Regions from separate parts of the Ensifer sp. VA4 genome, predicted to be linked through region 2. Evidence: riboswitches for the same ligand, from Rfam matches in the RefSeq annotation. Region 2 holds a riboswitch; the other holds the start of a gene.
What was found. A riboswitch is a leader RNA that binds a small molecule or an ion and turns the genes downstream of it on or off. The one in region 2 is predicted to bind FMN.

Region 1: linked by a shared signal. The riboswitch ahead of AC0C6X_RS21130 (6,7-dimethyl-8-ribityllumazine synthase) and the one ahead of AC0C6X_RS10320 (DMT family transporter) in region 2 are both predicted to bind FMN.

Annotation. Positions count from the first base shown of each region.
Region 1 covers NZ_JBVQPO010000012.1:41,034-50,208, reverse strand. Annotated here, with positions in the region: gene AC0C6X_RS21160 (N-formylglutamate amidohydrolase) at 1-303, opposite strand, end outside; gene AC0C6X_RS21155 (MurR/RpiR family transcriptional regulator) at 479-1,357, shown strand; gene AC0C6X_RS21150 (ABC transporter substrate-binding protein) at 1,667-2,773, shown strand; gene AC0C6X_RS21145 (ABC transporter permease) at 2,903-3,784, shown strand; gene AC0C6X_RS21140 (ABC transporter permease) at 3,781-4,563, shown strand; gene AC0C6X_RS21135 (ABC transporter ATP-binding protein) at 4,575-5,636, shown strand; FMN riboswitch at 5,760-5,909, shown strand; gene AC0C6X_RS21130 (6,7-dimethyl-8-ribityllumazine synthase) at 6,000-6,473, shown strand; gene AC0C6X_RS21125 (low temperature requirement protein A) at 6,917-8,185, opposite strand; gene derI (D-erythrulose-4-phosphate isomerase) at 8,401-8,844, opposite strand; gene AC0C6X_RS21115 (triose-phosphate isomerase) at 8,887-9,175, opposite strand, start outside.
Region 2 covers NZ_JBVQPO010000005.1:190,854-200,028, reverse strand. Annotated here, with positions in the region: gene AC0C6X_RS10345 (phospholipase D-like domain-containing protein) at 1-1,367, shown strand, start outside; gene AC0C6X_RS10340 (ATP-dependent Clp protease proteolytic subunit) at 1,661-2,293, shown strand; gene clpX (ATP-dependent Clp protease ATP-binding subunit ClpX) at 2,577-3,854, shown strand; gene lon (endopeptidase La) at 4,228-6,648, shown strand; gene hupB (DNA-binding protein HupB) at 6,869-7,144, shown strand; FMN riboswitch at 7,269-7,473, shown strand; gene AC0C6X_RS10320 (DMT family transporter) at 7,561-8,466, shown strand; partial or broken gene AC0C6X_RS10315 (esterase-like activity of phytase family protein) at 8,555-9,175, shown strand, end outside.

The sequences.
Region 1 (9,175 bases), on a different contig from region 2:
TTCGCTCATAACCGGCATCGCCGCCTCGGCCTCGGGCGGGCGGTTGCAATCATAGGCAAGCCGTGAAAAGCGTTGATAGATCAGCGCCGCATCAAGCTTGGCGGCGAGAAACTTGGCAACGGCGAGCGCGCCGGGGTCCCAGGCGATGTGGCTTTCGAGCGCCTGCTCGGTGAGGCCCAGCGTTCCCAGGCGCTCCGGTAGACGGCGTGAGGCGTGCTCGCAGACGAGCACGACATCACCCTTCCCGGCGGCGTTTTCGATCGCAACCGGATCGCCATCTGCTTCGGTCAAAAGTCGCGTCAACACCGGCATCCCCTCTTGCCCCGTTAGACGTTCGTTAATGAAAAGAATTCTTCAGAGTCTGACGAGTGTCAATCGAAATCTGAAACGATCTCTTCAAAATTGCGATTGACTCCAATTGTGACAGCGATGTTTAATCTGTCATAAACCGGCTCTAGATCGGTTCAGGGGAGACAATTTGACCAGCAAGGCTGCATCCACGACGGTGTCGGATGTGATCACTGCCCACTTCACTGCGCTGACCCGCGCGGAGAAGCAGTTGGCGGAGACGCTTCTCGACAATTATCCCGTCTCGGGGCTCGGTTCGATCACCACGGTCGCCGAGAACGCCGGTGTTTCGACCCCCACCGTCGCACGCATGGTGCAAAAGCTCGGCTTCCGCGGCTTTCCGGATTTCCAAGCGAGGCTGCACCAGGAACTGGAAGCGACGATTTCCAACCCGATCGCCAAGCATGACCGCTGGGCCGCCAATGCACCCGGCACCCATACGCTCAATCGCTTCGCCGATGCGATCACCAGCAACCTGCGCGAGACGCTGACACAGATCGAGCCGCAGGATTTCGACGAGGCCGCCGCCCTGATCGCCGACCGCAAGCGCAGCATCTATCTGCTCGGCGGACGCATCACCCACGCCCTTGCCGATTATCTCTTCACCCACCTTCAGGTCATCCGGCCGGGCGTCACCGAAATCGCCTCCAATGCCAGCGCCTGGCCGCACTACGTGCTCGACATGCGCCACGGCGACGTGCTGATTCTCTTCGACATTCGCCGCTACGAGCAGGAGATGGCGACGCTCGCCAAATCCGCCCGCGAGCGTGGCGTCGAGATCGTCCTGTTCACCGATCGCTGGACCTCGCCGGTCGCCAAGTCCGCCTCCCGCGTGTTCCGCTCGCAGATCGAAGTGCCCTCGGCCTGGGACAGCTCGGTGGTGATCCTGTTCCTGATCGAAGCGCTGATCGAGGCCGTGCAGAGTTCGAACTGGGAGGAAACCCGAGATCGGATGAAGACGCTCGAGGGCCTGTTCGATTCCACCCGCATCTTTCGCAAACCTGTCTAGGAGAGCTCGCCGACCCGTTCACGGAATTTCATACAGTTGTGCGACAGTGGCCCGCCGGATCAAAAAAAACAAATGTTCTTCCAACGACATAGGCGGCGCGAACGGAAAAATCGCTGTCACATTACTTTCATCGCATCTCTTTAACAGCCTAATGCATGTCTCCTTAAATCGACCTCGATTTAAGGACGAAGACATGCAGCAAATCAAAGTCCTACAGCGACCTTTGCGCGTCTGATAAGACGCGCGGCGCTGTAGCCGAAATCGACTGAAAACCCAACGAAATTGACTAAACCCATAAGGAGAACACCAGTGATTTCAAAGACCCATCGCCTGCTTTCGCTCTCCACCGCCGTTTTCCTGGCGACGACCGCAATTGCCGCAGCCGAGCCGAGCGCCGAGCTCATCGAAGCCGCCAAGAAGGAAGGCATGCTGACCACCATCGCCCTGCCCCACGACTGGTGCGGCTATGGCGACGTCATCGCCTCTTTCAAGGCCAAGTATCCGGAAATCCAGGTCAACGAACTGAACCCTGACGCCGGCTCCGCTGACGAAGTCGAGGCCGTCAAGGCCAACAAGGACAACAAGGGTCCGCAGGCTCCTGACGTCGTCGACGTCGGTCTCGCCTTCGGTCCGCAGATGAAGGCCGAAGGCCTGCTGCAGCCTTACAAGGTCTCCACCTGGGACGAAATCCCCGATACCGTCAAGGACGCCGAAGGCTACTGGTACGGCGACTACTACGGCGTGATGTCCTTCCTCGTGAACAAGGACCTCGTCCAGAACACGCCGAAGGACTGGGCTGACCTGCTGAAGCCGGAATATGCCGGTCAGGTCGCTCTCGCCGGCGATCCGCGTGCCTCGAACCAGGCGATCCTCGGCGTTCTCGCCGCCGGTCTCGCCAAGGGCGCGAAGGCGGGCAAGGAAGCCGGTGAGGCCGGTCTCGGCTACTTCGCCGAACTGAACAAGGCCGGCAACTTCGTTCCTGTCATCGGCAAGTCCGGCACGCTCGCCCAGGGCTCTACCCCGATCATCGTCGCCTGGGACTACAACGCCCTCGGCTGGGGCAAGACGCTTGCCGGCAACCCGCCGACCGAAGTCGTCGTTCCGGCCAGCGGCGTTCTCGCCGGCGTCTACGTTCAGGGCATCTCGGCCTATGCGCCGCACCCGAACGCCGCCAAGCTGTGGATGGAGCACCTCTATTCCGACGAAGGCCAGCTTGGCTGGCTGAAGGGCTTCTGCCACCCGGCTCGCTTCAACGCCATGGTCAAGGCCGGCAAGGTTCCGCAGGAACTGATCGACGCCCTGCCACCGGCTGCGTCTTATGAAAAGGCCTACTTCCCGACGCTCGAAGAAGTCGACGCCAACAAGGCTGCCGTCACCGGCGGCTGGGACGCCGTCGTCGGCGCGAACGTCCAGTAAGCCTTTCCACAGAGATGTCGCCCCGACCGGTTTTCCGGTCGGGGCACTTACGTTATTCGTAAGGAATTCAACTTCTTAGAACACCAATAACGCCCGCGTCGACAACGCGGCTTCAGGGGCGCGAACGGAATGTCATCTGCTAAACCCGACGCCAGCCCGCCGGCGCGTCGCCTGCCGCTTCACTGGCTGGGCATCGTGCCCTTTGCCGCCTTCGTGACGCTGTTTCTGATATTGCCGACGATGAAGATCGTGGTCGGTGCCTTTCAGACGCCGGACGGCAGCTTCACCCTCGACAACATCCGGGGCCTCTTCACGCCATCCATTCTTGCTGCCTATTGGATCTCCATCAAGATCAGCATCGCCTCGGCGCTTCTCGGCTGCCTGATCGGCTTTGCCATGGCCTCGGCCATCGTCTTCGGCGGCTTGCCGAAGGGTATCCGTAGCCCGCTTCTGACCTTTTCCGGCGTCGCCTCCAACTTTGCCGGCGTGCCGCTCGCCTTCGCCTTTCTCGCGACCCTTGGTCCGGTCGGCATCCTCACCGTCTTCCTGCGCTCGAACTTCGGCTTCGACCTTAGGATGCTCGGCTTCAACCTCCTCTCCTTCTGGGGGCTGACGATCACCTATCTCTTCTTCCAGATCCCGCTGATGATCCTGATCATCACGCCGGCGCTGGACGGACTGAAGCGCGAATGGCGCGAGGCCGCCGAAATCCTCGGTGCCACCGGTCTGCAATACTGGCGCATGGTCGCCTTCCCGATCCTGCTGCCGTCGTTGCTCGGCACACTGGCGCTCCTCTTCGCCAATGCCTTCGGCGCGGTTGCGACCGCCATCGCGCTCACCGGTTCGTCGCTCTCGATCGTGCCGATCCTGCTCTTCGCCCAGATCCGCGGCGACGTGCTCGGCAATCCGCATCTCGGCTACGCGCTCGCCTTCGGCATGATCGTCGTCACCGGCATTGCCAACGCGATCTACATCTGGCTCCGCGCCCGCAGCGAAAGGTGGCTGAAATGAAGAAGATCTGGGCCTGGGGCGCCCTCCTTTTCGGCCTCCTCTATTTCACCCTGCCGCTCATCGGCATGACCAACTTCTCGCTGAAGATGCGGCGCGGCGAATATTCCTTCGACGCCTACGGCAAGGTCTTCACCGATCCGCGTTTCCAGGAGACCTTCACCTATTCGGTGATGCAGGCGCTGTTCACCATCGTCTTCGGCGTGCTTCTCGTCGTACCGACCGCCTATTGGGTCCGGCTCAAGCTGCCGCGGTTGCGCCCCGTTATCGAGTTCATCACGCTGTTGCCGCTGGTCATTCCGGCGATTGTCATCGTCTTCGGCTATATCCGGCTCTACAACACCTCGAGCTGGCTGCCGCTGACCGGCACGGTCACCGGTACCAACATCCTCTTGATGTTCGGCTATGCGACGCTCGCCTTGCCCTACATGTACCGCGCAGTCGATACCGGGCTTCGGACCATCGATGTCGCGACGCTTACCGAAGCCGCCCAGAGCCTCGGCGCCGGATGGGCCACCATCCTGGCAAAGATCATCCTGCCGAACGTGCTCGTCGCGGTACTGTCAGGCGCCTTCCTGACCTTCGCCATCGTCATTGGCGAGTTCACCATGGCGGCGCTCTTGAACCGGCCGGCCTTCGGCCCGTACATGCAGCTTCTCGGCGCCAACCGCGCCTATGAGCCGGCCGCACTCGCCGTCATCGCATTCGGCATCACCTGGGGCTGCCTCGGCCTCATCCAGCTCGTCTCGCGCTTCCAGAAAAGCGCGCCTCCCAAGGCCTGAGGACCACACCCATGAGTTTCCTGTCACTCACCAGCTTAAAAAAATCCTTCGGCCCCGTTCAGGTCGTGCACGATTTCAACATGGACATCGAGAAAGGCGAGTTCGTCTCCTTCCTCGGGCCTTCGGGCTGCGGCAAGACGACGGTGCTGCGCATGATCGCCGGCTTCGAGACGCCGACCAGCGGCAAGATCGTCATCAACGGCCGCGACCAGAATTCGCTGAAGCCCAACCAGCGCAACATCGGCATGGTGTTCCAGGCCTATGCGCTGTTTCCCAACATGAACGTGCAGGACAACGTCGCCTTCGGCCTGAAGGTCGCGGGCGTCGACAAGTCGGAGATCGAGGCACGGGTGAAGCAGATGCTCGGGCTGATCAAGCTCGAGCATCTGGCGGACCGCTTCCCCTACCAGCTCTCCGGCGGCCAGCAGCAGCGCGTGGCCCTTGCCCGCGCCATCGCGGTCAAGCCGCAGGTGCTGCTGCTCGACGAGCCGCTTTCGGCGCTCGACGCCAAGATCCGCGTATCGCTGCGCGAGGAAATCCGGCAGATCCAGCAGCAGCTCGGCATCACCACCGTCTTCGTCACCCATGACCAGGAAGAGGCCCTGTCGATCTCCGACCGCATCGTCGTCATGAATGCCGGCCGCGCCGACCAGATCGGCACCCCCTTCGAGATCTACAACACGCCGTCAACGCGCTTCGTCGCGTCCTTCGTCGGCACGCTGAACATCATCGAGGGCAAGGTCACGGATCCCGCTTCCGGATCCGTGACGATCGGCAACCAGCAGGTGGCGCTCAAGGACCCGATTGCCGGCATGAAGGGCGGCGACAGCATCTCGCTGGCGCTGCGTCCCGAAGCGGGCTCGATCGCCGAAGGCGCGAAGGGCGATACCGCACTTGCCGGCGAGGTCGTCTCGACCAGCTTCCTCGGCTCGGTCATCCGCACGCGGCTGCGCGTCGGCGGCGACGTCATCTCCTTCGACATGTTCAACAATCCGGGCGTCACCCCGCCGGTCTCCGGCGACAACGTCACGCTGCGCTTCGCCGCCAAGGATCTGCTCGTCATTCGCGAGTGAGCGAGCCGGACGTCACCGGAACGATTTCTTCCGATGACGTCGGTCTCTGGAAAAATCTGTCGTGATTTCCGGCATTTTCGTCGCGACCTGCGTTTGACCGCGCACGGCCGAGCTATATAGTCGCGATGTTCTCAGGGCGGGGCGAAATTCCCCACCGGCGGTAGCGGCCGAAAGGCCGGAGCCCGCGAGCGCCTTAGGGTTTTACCCTGGGGGTCAGCAGATCCGGTCGAATTCCGGAGCCGACGGTCACAGTCCGGATGGAAGAGAGCAAGCAGGAACGTGGGCCCCGCGACGGGACCCACGCGCATGCATGTTCGCCCGACGGGATCATTGGAAACGCCAAACCCTGAAAGGCTTGAGACCATGACCATTCTTTCCCACCCCGCCGCCAAGATCGCGATCGTCCGTGCCCGCTGGCATGCCGATATCGTCGACCGCTGCGTCGATGCCTTCGTCGCGCAGTGGACGAAGCTCGGCGGCTCGGCCGCCGATGTCGAGATCTTCGACGTGCCGGGCGCGCTCGAAATCCCGCTGCATGTGCAGGCGCTGGCAAAGACCGGCCGCTACGCCGCAATCCTCGGCACCGCCTTCGTGGTCGATGGCGGCATCTACCGCCACGACTTCGTCGCCGGCACCGTGCTCGACGGCATGATGCGCGTACAGCTCGACACCGATGTGCCGGTGCTTTCCGCGGTGCTGACACCGCACAATTTCCAGGAAAGCGAACCGCTGATCGCCTTCTTCCGCGAGCACTTCGTCGTCAAGGGCACGGAAGCGGCCAATGCCTGCGCCCAGATCCTCGACGCCCGCGCCAAGCTGGCACTGGTCAACGCCTGACAGGGCGAGATCGCCAGACGTGCGGCTGCCCCTCATCCGGCTGCCGCCACCTTCTCCCCGCCAGCGGGGAGAAGGACACGCTTGGCGCGCTCGGCGCCTCCCGGTAGGCAACCGTTAAAGCCGCATTCACGGCGTCAACCACAACCATCCCGGCCAGCGGTGGATCGCGTCCCCTCTCCCCGCCTGCGGGGGGGGGGAGGGCTACAGCGCCGCGCGTCTTTTAAGACGCGCTAAGGTCGCTGTAGCACTTTGAATCGCTGCATAATTTTGTCCTTAAATCGATTCCGATTTAAGGAATTATGCAGTCGGGTGAGGGGCAATCCCACGCGAAAGCTGAACGGCCGCCCCCTGCTTGAATCAACCTCTGAAGCGCCTGAATCAATCCGGCAGCTCCAGCCAACAAACCCTTGTTTCGACTCCCGAATCCCGCCTACGGCACCAGCTCACCCATGCAGGCTGCGCTCCAGCGCCGCCATGCGGTGCCGGTGCCCTGCCACCTCGTAGCCGACGATGGTGACGACAGGCGCCAGCGTCAGGATGATCAGGCACGCCGCCATGTCGAGTCCGGCCATCGCCGCGGCCACGGAGGTCACCAGCACCAGCGCCGTGCCCGCGAGCAGCCAGAGATGCAGCCGATCCGTCTGCTGCAGCAGATAGGCGTACATCGCGTAGAAAAGGCCTATGTAGAATGCGACGGGCACCGCGACCGTCAGCACCGTTGCAACCGAGCCGATATGGGCCTTCTGTTCGATATAATAGGCCGCCACGTGCAGCCCGGCGCCGGTTGCGACGATCGATGCGAAGATCGGCATGTGGCCATAGCCCCAGACAAAGGACCGCTTGAGACGGTGGTGGTGCAGAATCTCGGCGCTCGGCAGCAGGAAATAGATCCACCACATGCCGAAGGTGAGGCCCGTACCCGCGAGGCAGACGAGCGCGACGTCGAGGTTCCAGCCCGCGCCCTCGACCACGGCGGAGATTGAGGCAACCGTGCCGACCACCCCCTCCCCGAGTGCGATGATCGCAAGCAGCCCATAGCGCTCGGCGATGTGATGCGCATGCCAGGGCGTTCCGCCATACCGCGTCTCGGCGATATAGGGACCGAGCATCTCGATCGCCGTCAGCACGACGACCATGGCAAAGGTCACCGCTAGCGAGAAGTCGAAGAAGATCAGCACGATCCAGCCGAGTTGGGCGGCGCTGATCGCCTTCACATAGACCATGCACGCCTCACGCCGCGCCGGATCCTGCCGGCTGGCGCGCAGCCACTGGGAGACCATCGCCACGCGCATGACGACATAGCCGAGCACCATGACGCCGTTGTTGAGGTGCTCGCCCTTGTCGATCGACTCGAACATCGGCGGCAGGCCGATCGCCAGGATCAGGACGCCGACCATCTGCACCATGGTGACGCTGCGAAAGATCCAGTCGTCCGTGTCGTAGGCCGAGGCGAACCAGCTGAAATTGATCCAGGCCCAGCAGATGGCGAAGGTGGCGAAGCCGAAGCCGATCAGCCCGGCGATGAAGTGGCCCTCGGCGAAGAGATGCGCCAGCTGCGAGGCGGCAAGGCTGAAGGCGATGACGAAAGTCAGGTCGAACAGAAGTTCGAGCGTCGTCGCCGTCCTGTGGTGTTCCTGCGTGTCACGGCCCCTCATGCGCGAGACATGGTGGTGCGCGCCTTGATGCGGCCCGGTCGAGGTTGTTTCAGTCATGCAGCGGCGCCTTTCATTTGACGATCCGAAAGAATGTTCAAATATTTGCCGAAGCTTCGTCAAGACGACGGACAGCCCCCGAACATGAAAACGCCCGGCATTGCTGCCGGGCGTCTCGTCACGATGCCTGAGGGAGGATCAACGGGCGTCGCGAGATCAGTTATGCCTTGATATACGTGAGCGGGATGCGGGCGGAAAACCGCACACACTTTTCCTCATCCCGCTCTGGCAGCATCCAGCCGATCGATTGCCTCGACATTGCCGGCCGAGGGCCCGTTCGGGTCGAATTCGGACGCGAGCCAGGTATCGACGATCGACTTCGCCAGTTCCGGGCCGATGACGCGGGCGCCCATGGTGATGATCTGGGCGTTGTTCGACTTCGCCGCACGCTCGGCCGAATAGGTGTCGTGCGTCAGCGCTGCGCGAATACCCGGCACCTTGTTGGCGGAGATGCAGACGCCGATACCGGTGCCGCAGAACAGGATGCCGCGATCGTGCTTGCCCTCGACGACCTGCTGCGCCAGCTTCTGCGCGAGATCCGCATAGTAGCCGGCCTGGCTGAGGTCCACGATCTCCAAGTCGTCCCTGCCCGCAAGATGGGCGGCGATCACATCCAGCAGGGGCTTGCCAGCGCTGTCCGCCCCGATTGCAATCTTCATGATTGTTCCTTCCGTTCTTGAGGATCTGCCGCTGCCGAAGGCTCAGATCGCCTTCGAGACACGCTGCAGAATGTCGAGATAGCCAGTGACGTCCCAGGCGGAGCGGCCGATGAAGAGGCCGTCGATATGCGCCTCACTGATCAGCTCTTCGCAATTGCCGGGATTGACGCTGCCGCCATAGAGAACCGGCACGCGCCTGCCGAGCGCCGCTTCCGCCACATCCGCGATGCGCTTGTGGCGCTCGTCGGCATAGTCTGATGTCGCCGGAATGCCGTTGACGCCGATCGCCCAGACGGGCTCGTAGGCAAGCAGGATCGTCGCCGCCTTCGCC
Region 2 (9,175 bases):
TGTCGCTCGTCTCCGACAATATCGAAGCCTTGGTGGTGCGCGCGCATGCGGCTAGGCGCGCCGGTCGAAGTCTCGATCTGCAGTATTACTATTGGAAGGATGACCTGACCGGCCTTCTGCTGGCTCGTGAGATCCTGGCAGCAGCCGACAAGGGCGTACGTGTCCGGCTGCTGCTCGACGACATCAATGCCGGCATTCACGATCGCATGTGCATCGCACTTGATGCCCACCCCAATATCGATGTGCGACTGTTCAACCCGAGCCGGGCGCGGACAGATCGCTTTCGTCGCGGCTTCGAAATGGCGATCCGTGCCTTCAGCGCCACCCGCCGTATGCACAACAAGCTGTGGGTGGCGGACGGCCGTGTCGCGATCGCCGGCGGGCGCAACATCGGCGACGCCTATTTCGACGCTGCCGAACTCTCCAACTTCCGCGACCTCGACGTCTGGATGGTGGGGCCGGTGCTGGAACAGGCGTCAACCATGTTCGACCGCTATTGGAACAGCGCCTCGGTTCTCCCGATCGCGGCGCTGCGCACACCACGCAAGCAATATCTACCGGCGCTCCGCGATGCCGTCGAAGGGCTTGCCCGGACGCCGGCAGGCCGGTTCTACATCGAACGCATCGACAGCGCGGCCAAGGAGGCCGACATCTATCACGGCTCGCGGCGCCTTCACTGGAGTTCGGAGATCCGCCTGGCATCGGATCCGCCGGAAAAGGCGCTGATGCAGCGGCGGCAGAACTGGTTGCTGCGTGAACTCTTCCCGCTGATAGAGGCGGCCGCGAGGGATCTCAGGATCATTTCACCTTATTTCATCCCCGGCGCTGCCGGGACGCGCGAGCTTGCCTCCATTGCGGCGCGCGGCGCGCGCGTCTCGGTGCTGACCAACTCTCTTGCTGCGACGGATGTCGCAGCCGTTCACGGCGGATACGTCAAGTATCGCCGCAAACTCGTGCGCGCCGGCGTGGAACTCTTCGAATTGAAGGAACAGGGCGATGTCGCCGAAGGACATCGCATGTCGTTGTTCGGCGCGCGCAATGCGAGCCTGCACAGCAAGGCTTTCGTCGTCGATGGCCGGCACGGCTTCGTCGGCTCGATGAACTTCGATCCGCGCTCCGCATCGCTCAACACGGAAATGGGCGTGGTGTTCGCCGATGAGGCTCTTGCAGGCGAACTCGCCGGCATGTTCGAAGAAGAGACCTCGCCGTCGATCAGCTACCGGCTCGGAATGGACGGTTCACGGCTTGTCTGGCGTGATCGCGCCAACGGTTGCGAGAGGCTGTTGCGGCACGAGCCGGATGCCAGCCTTGCAAGGCGCTTGATGGCCAACCTGATCCGCATTCTGCCGATCGAGTCTCAGCTCTGACGAAGCGGTGGCCCGGCTGCATGATTTGCCGTTCGTTTACCGAGGTCATCGAACCCTGTGCGAAACGCTCGATCGCGGCGGCCTGCATGGAGCTTATCGGCGAAAAGAGGCTCTATTGACAACCATGTGTGGAGGAGTTCCGGACTTCGCAGCAAAGGGGGGCGTTCGATTAAGGTTATCGAAGCTTCGCGACTTGAAGTGAAGGGTGTTGGCACTCTATGTAGGAGCAGAAGGTAAATCCCGTGATTCCCGGTTCGCAAAGGTTTTGCGAGCCCGATTGATGAAGGTTCGATATGAGAAATCCCGTTGATACCGCACTGGCACTGGTGCCGATGGTTGTTGAGCAGACCAACCGCGGTGAACGTTCCTACGATATCTTTTCGCGCCTTCTGAAGGAGCGCATCATCTTCGTCACCGGTCCGGTCGAAGATCAGATGGCGACGCTCGTCTGCGCCCAGCTCCTCTTCCTCGAAGCGGAAAACCCGAAGAAGGAAATCGCGCTCTACATCAATTCCCCGGGCGGCGTCGTCACCTCGGGTATGGCGATCTACGACACGATGCAGTTCATCAAGCCGGCGGTCTCGACGCTCTGCGTCGGCCAGGCAGCCTCCATGGGTTCTCTGCTCTTGGCGGCCGGCCATAAGGACATGCGTTTTGCGACGCCGAATGCGCGCATAATGGTTCACCAGCCCTCGGGCGGTTTCCAGGGCCAGGCCTCCGATATCGAGCGCCATGCCCGCGACATCCTCAAGATGAAGCGCCGCCTCAACGAGGTCTATGTCAAGCATTGCGGTCGGACTTACGAGGAAGTCGAACAGACGCTCGACCGCGACCATTTCATGAGCGCGGACGAGGCTCTGGACTGGGGTATCGTCGACAAGGTACTGACCTCGCGCGAAGAGATCGAAGGCGCCGAGCAGGCCTGATAACGCGCTTTTGTGTCGCGATAGATGTAATTGTGACACAATTGTAATGGCTCAAGGGCTTTATCGACCGGGTAAAGCCGTTAATATGGACCGTTAATGCTATGTTGGATTCTGAGGGCATAGTGTTCGGATGAGTTGGGAGAGTCGTTGCAGCCGTATCGGACGTGTCCGTGCCGATGCGGTAAGTACTCCCGGAAGCCCTGCATGAGGATAGGCTACAGGGCGAATTGAGTGGTCCGCGATACTTCTCTTGAAGTGTCCGGCGTGCTGGAAGGAAGTGGAAATGAGCAAGGTCAGCGGAAGCAACGGCGGTGACTCGAAGAATACGCTTTATTGTTCGTTCTGCGGCAAGAGCCAGCACGAAGTCCGTAAGCTGATTGCCGGACCGACCGTCTTCATCTGCGATGAATGCGTCGAACTGTGCATGGACATCATTCGCGAAGAGAACAAGACCTCGATGGTCAAGTCCCGCGACGGTGTGCCGACCCCTCAGGAAATCATCAAGGTTCTCGACGAATACGTCATCGGCCAGCAGCAGGCCAAGCGTATCCTGTCGGTCGCCGTTCACAACCACTACAAGCGCCTGGCGCATGCCGCCAAGGGCAGCGATGTCGAACTGGCGAAGTCGAACATCATGCTCGTCGGCCCGACCGGCTGCGGCAAGACCTATCTTGCCCAGACGCTCGCCCGCATCATCGACGTGCCGTTCACCATGGCGGACGCCACGACGCTGACCGAAGCCGGTTATGTCGGTGAAGACGTCGAAAACATCATCCTCAAGCTGCTCCAGGCTGCCGACTATAACGTCGAGCGCGCCCAGCGCGGCATCGTCTACATCGACGAAGTCGACAAGATTTCGCGCAAGTCCGACAACCCGTCGATCACCCGCGACGTTTCGGGCGAGGGCGTGCAGCAGGCGCTGCTGAAGATCATGGAAGGCACCGTTGCATCGGTACCGCCGCAGGGTGGCCGCAAGCATCCGCAGCAGGAATTCCTGCAGGTCGACACCACCAACATCCTGTTCATCTGCGGTGGCGCTTTTGCCGGCCTCGACAAGATCATCTCTGCTCGCGGCGAGAAGACCTCGATCGGCTTCGGTGCCACGGTTCGGGCGCCGGAAGACCGTCGCGTCGGCGAAGTGCTGCGCGAACTGGAGCCGGAAGATCTGGTCAAGTTCGGCCTGATCCCGGAATTCATTGGTCGTCTGCCGGTCCTGGCGACGCTCGAAGACCTCGACGAGGACGCACTGATCCAGATCCTCTCGGAGCCGAAGAATGCGCTCGTCAAGCAGTACCAGCGCCTGTTCGAGATGGAAGACGTGGAGCTCACCTTCCATGAAGACGCGCTGCGCGAGATTGCCCGCCGGGCGATCGTGCGCAAGACCGGTGCTCGCGGCCTTCGCTCGATCATGGAAAAGATCCTGCTCGACACCATGTTCGAGCTGCCGACGCTGGAAGGCGTGCGCGAAGTGGTCATCTCCGACGAGGTGGTCAAGGGTGCAGCGCGGCCGCTCTACATCTACTCTGAGCGGTCGGACGAAAAGACCAACGTTTCGGCCTGAGAAAAATGAATTATCGTTTGAGAAGCCCGCCTTGTGCGGGCTTTTTCATGTTCGTGCACTTAGCTGTTGAGACAAAGGGGCGGCAGCGCAGATTTCACAATTCGATTGTTGCTAAAGTGTCCCAAACAACGCAATGATGTGACGATTCAATGAAGGACCTTTGTCGTTGCGCGTCCTTGAGCCTCGTTCTCCGTCGCAAGGCCCGCAACAGAAATGATGCGTAGTCAGAAGGACCCGGCCACGGTTGGTGGGTGTCGCGTCAGCCTTGAAATGGACGCGGTCGCACTCCACTTTCATGTGGAAAATATGACAACCGGGAGTGCCTGCGGGGCTCCCGGGAACGGGCCCGAAATCGGGACGGAAAGGAAATGACATGACGAACAAAACGTCACCGGCGACTGAAAGCGCGACCTACCCGGTCCTGCCGCTCCGCGACATCGTAGTCTTCCCGCACATGATCGTGCCGCTCTTCGTCGGCCGTGAAAAGTCGATCCGTGCGCTTGAGGAAGTCATGGGTACCGACAAGCAGATCATGCTTGCCACCCAGATCAACGCCACCGACGACGATCCGGAACCGGCTGCGATCTATGACGTCGGCACCATCGCCAATGTCCTGCAATTGCTGAAGCTGCCCGACGGTACCGTCAAGGTGCTGGTCGAAGGCCGCGCGCGCGCCAAGATCGACGGCTACACGCCGCGCGAAGAATTTTATGAGGCTTCGGCGCATACGCTGAACGAGCCGGAAGAAGATCCGGTCGAGATCGAGGCGCTGAGCCGCTCGGTCGTTTCCGAGTTCGAAAGCTATGTGAAGCTCAACAAGAAGATCTCCCCCGAGGTCGTCGGCGTCGCCAGCCAGATCGAAGACTACTCGAAGCTTGCCGATACCGTCGCTTCGCATCTGTCGATCAAGATCGTCGAGAAGCAGGAAATGCTGGAGACCACCAGCGTGAAGATGCGCCTGGAAAAGGCGCTCGGCTTCATGGAAGGTGAGATCTCCGTCCTGCAGGTCGAAAAGCGCATCCGCTCGCGCGTCAAGCGCCAGATGGAGAAGACCCAGCGCGAATACTACCTCAACGAACAGATGAAGGCGATCCAGAAGGAACTCGGCGACGGCGAAGATGGCCGCGACGAGATGGCCGAGATCGAGGAACGCATCGCCAAGACGAAGCTCTCCAAGGAAGCGCGGGAAAAGGCCGATGCGGAACTCAAGAAGCTGCGCCAGATGAGCCCGATGTCCGCGGAAGCGACCGTGGTTCGCAACTATCTGGATTGGCTGCTCGGCCTGCCCTGGGGCAAGAAGTCGAAGATCAAGAGCGACCTGAACCATGCCGAGGACGTGCTCAACACGGATCACTTCGGTCTCGACAAGGTCAAGGAACGCATCGTCGAATATCTCGCCGTGCAGGCGCGTTCGTCGAAGATCAAGGGCCCGATCCTGTGCCTCGTCGGCCCTCCGGGCGTCGGCAAGACCTCGCTCGCCAAGTCGATCGCCAAGGCGACCGGCCGCGAATATGTGCGCATGGCGCTCGGCGGCGTTCGTGACGAAGCCGAGATCCGCGGTCACCGCCGTACCTATATCGGTTCGATGCCCGGCAAGATCGTCCAGTCGATGAAGAAGGCGAAGCGCTCCAATCCGCTGTTCCTGCTCGACGAGGTCGACAAGATGGGTCAGGATTTCCGTGGCGATCCGTCTTCGGCGCTGCTCGAGGTGCTGGATCCGGAACAGAACGCGACCTTCATGGACCACTACCTGGAAGTCGAATACGACCTGTCCAACGTGATGTTCATCACCACGGCCAACACTCTGAACATTCCGGCACCGTTGATGGACCGCATGGAAGTGATCCGCATCGCCGGCTATACCGAAGAGGAAAAGCTGGAGATTGCCAAGCGGCACCTGCTGCCGAAGGCGATCCGCGACCACGCGCTGCAGCCGAAGGAGTTCTCCGTGAGCGACGGGGCCCTGATGGCGGTCATCCAGACCTATACGCGGGAAGCCGGTGTCCGTAACTTCGAGCGCGAATTGATGAAGCTCGCCCGCAAGGCGGTGACCGAGATCATCAAGGGCAAGACCAAGACGGTCGAAGTCACGGCGGACAACATCAACGACTACCTGGGTGTGCCGCGCTTCCGTCACGGCGAAGCCGAACGCGACGATCAGATCGGCGTGGTCACGGGTCTTGCCTGGACAGAGGTCGGCGGCGAGCTGCTGACGATCGAAGGCGTCATGATGCCCGGCAAGGGCCGCATGACGGTCACCGGCAACCTGCGTGACGTGATGAAGGAATCGATTTCGGCGGCGGCGTCCTATGTCCGTTCGCGGGCGATCGACTTCGGCATCGAGCCTCCGCTGTTCGACAAGCGCGACATCCACGTGCACCTGCCGGAAGGCGCAACGCCGAAGGATGGTCCGTCGGCCGGTGTCGCCATGGCAACCGCGATCGTATCGATCATGACCGGCATCCCGATCTCCAAGGATGTGGCGATGACCGGCGAGATCACGCTGCGCGGCCGAGTGCTGCCGATCGGCGGTCTCAAGGAGAAGCTGCTCGCGGCTCTCCGGGGTGGCATCAAGAAGGTGCTGATCCCCGAAGAGAACGCCAAGGATCTCGCCGAGATCCCGGACAACGTGAAGAACGCGCTCGAAATCATCCCGGTTTCGCGGATGGGCGAAGTGCTCGAACACGCTCTGGTGCGCAGGCCGGAGCCGATCGACTGGGACCCGGCAAACGAGCCGGCGACCGTCGCAGCGGTTGATTCGCAGGACGAAGCAGGTTCTTCGATCGCCCACTAAAAAGTGCCAGGCAATGGGCGCCGCGCCCTCACGCGGCGCCCATTTTGCAGAAAAATTGGGAAGACCGGCCTTTGGCCGGTCTTTTTTGTTATAAAAGCACGCCGCAAGCCTTGCATTCCAAGGGATTAGGCGCAATTGGGAAAGGCAAGACGCGGGCGATGCGCAAGCCGCCGCGCCTTAAAACACAGTCGTTTCGAACCAATCTGAAAGGGGTGGAAACATGAACAAAAATGAGCTCGTGTCTGCCGTTGCTGAGAAGGCCGGACTTTCCAAGACCGACGCATCTTCTGCAGTTGATGCAGTTTTCGAGACCATCCAGGGCGAGCTGAAGAACGGCGGCGACATTCGCCTGGTCGGCTTCGGCAACTTCTCGGTTTCGCGCCGCGAAGCCTCGAAGGGCCGCAACCCGTCCACGGGTGCGGAAGTTGATATCCCGGCTCGCAACGTGCCGAAGTTCACGGCCGGCAAGGGCCTGAAGGACGCCGTCAACGGCTGATCAGATTTGCTTGGCGGCCGGACACGAGGCCGGCAGTCCAGGTATTCGAGGGTTCGGCGAAAGCCGGACCCTTTTGCATTTCAAGGGCGGCCCTTGCAGCCTCCCGCCATTTGCTCTACGGCTTGCCCATTCTCAGGGCGGGGTGAAAGTCCCCACCGGCGGTAAGGGCACTACAGCGCCGCGCGTCTTTCTAGGCGCGCTAAGGTCGCTGTAACACTATGCGGTGGCCCAAGCCCGCGAGCGCCTTTCTCCTGGAACAGGGGTAGGGGTCAGCAGATCCGGTGCAACTCCGGAGCCGACGGTCATAGTCCGGATGAAAGAGAATGGTCGTCGGTGCGAAGGGCAGGGCTGCCCGGCGTCGTGCCGTGCGCTCATGCGTCCTGATTTGTGTTTGTCCATTTTTCAGGATACATGACATGAATCAGACTTCCCTCGGTTTTTCCTCCTCGCGTGCCATGGCCGGAGCCGGCTTCATGGTGCTGGCCGGCATTGCCTTCGCCGGCCTCAACGTCGTCACCCAATGGCTGACGATGACGCTCGGCTTTCCCGCCGCCGCAACGGCCTTCTGGCAATACGCCTTCGCCTTCCTGTTTTCCCTGCCGTTCCTGCGTCGTGCGGGTCTTTCGGCGATGCGCACCGATTACCCTTGGCGCCACGTGGTGCGTGTGGCGCTCGCCGCCTTCGGCGTCGGGACCTGGGTCTCCGGCCTCGCTCACGTGCCGATCTGGCAGGCGATCGCCCTGGTCATGACCTCGCCCTTCTTCATCATCCTCGGCGCTCGCCTGTTTCTTGGCGAACGGGTCGGCCCGGCGCGCTGGACTGCGACGGCGGTCGGATTTGCCGGCGCCATGATCATTCTCGATCCCTGGTCGGCCAGCTTCACCTGGGCGGCCCTGCTGCCGATCGTCTCCGCGTTGCTCTGGGGCGCGTCGTCGCTCATCACGAAGAGCCTGACGAGCAGCGAGCATCCAGAGACGATCACCATCTGGCTGCTTGTCCTCCTGACCCCGATCAATGGCGTCATTGCGCTCGCGGCTGGTTTTGCGGTTCCGGACGGCGCGGCACTCGGCCTTCTCGTGCTCGCCGGGGTTCTGACCGTTTTTGCGCAGTATCTGCTGACACTGGCCTACACGGTCGCTGACGCAGCCTATGTGCAGCCCTTCGATGATCTGAAGCTGCCGCTCAATGTTTTCGCCGGCTGGCTGGTCTTCGGCTACGCGCCGACCGGCTATCTCTGGATCGGTGCCGTGCTGATCCTCGCAGCCTCGCTGTTCATCATGCGCAACGAGATCAGGCGCGAGCGGGAGACCGCCGCCGCCTGAGTGGTGCAAAACCGTTCGGCTGTCATTCGGCTGTCATCCCCGTCGCGCAGAAACCCCATGTTTTTCAGTAGTGTCCATGGGGGATTTTATGACCAATGCATCGCGCGTGGCGGTATTTGCCGCCGTCCTTCTCACTTCCGCGGCTTTTCCCGCGGCGGCCGAGCCCGTATTCAACCGGATTGCATCCTTCGCCGTTGCCGACAATCTGCCTGAGGGTGACGCGCGCAAGGCGCCGACGTCGGCCGAGATCATCGCGGCCAGCGAGGACGGCAATACGCTGATCTATTCGGACAGCCCGGGCAAGCGCGTCGGCCTGATCGACATCACCGATGCCAAGGCGCCGAAGGCTGCCGGCACGATCTCTTTCGATGGTGAGCCGACCTCCGTCACCGTTGCCGGCGCCAAGGCGCTCGTTGCGGTCAACACGCGCGAAAGCTTCGTCAAGCCCTCCGGTCTTCTCGCCGTGGTCGATCTCGCCTCCAAGAAAGTTGCGGCAACCTGTGACCTCGGCGGTCAGCCGGACTCGGTCGCCGTCAACAAGGATCGCACGCTTGCAGCGATTGCCATCGAAAACGAGCGTGACGAGGAAGTGAACGAAGGCAAGATCCCGCAGATGCCGGCTGGCGATCTGGTCATCCTGTCGCTGAAGGACGGTATCGCCGATTGCGGCTCGCTGAAGCGTGTGACGCTGACAGGTCTTGCCGAAATC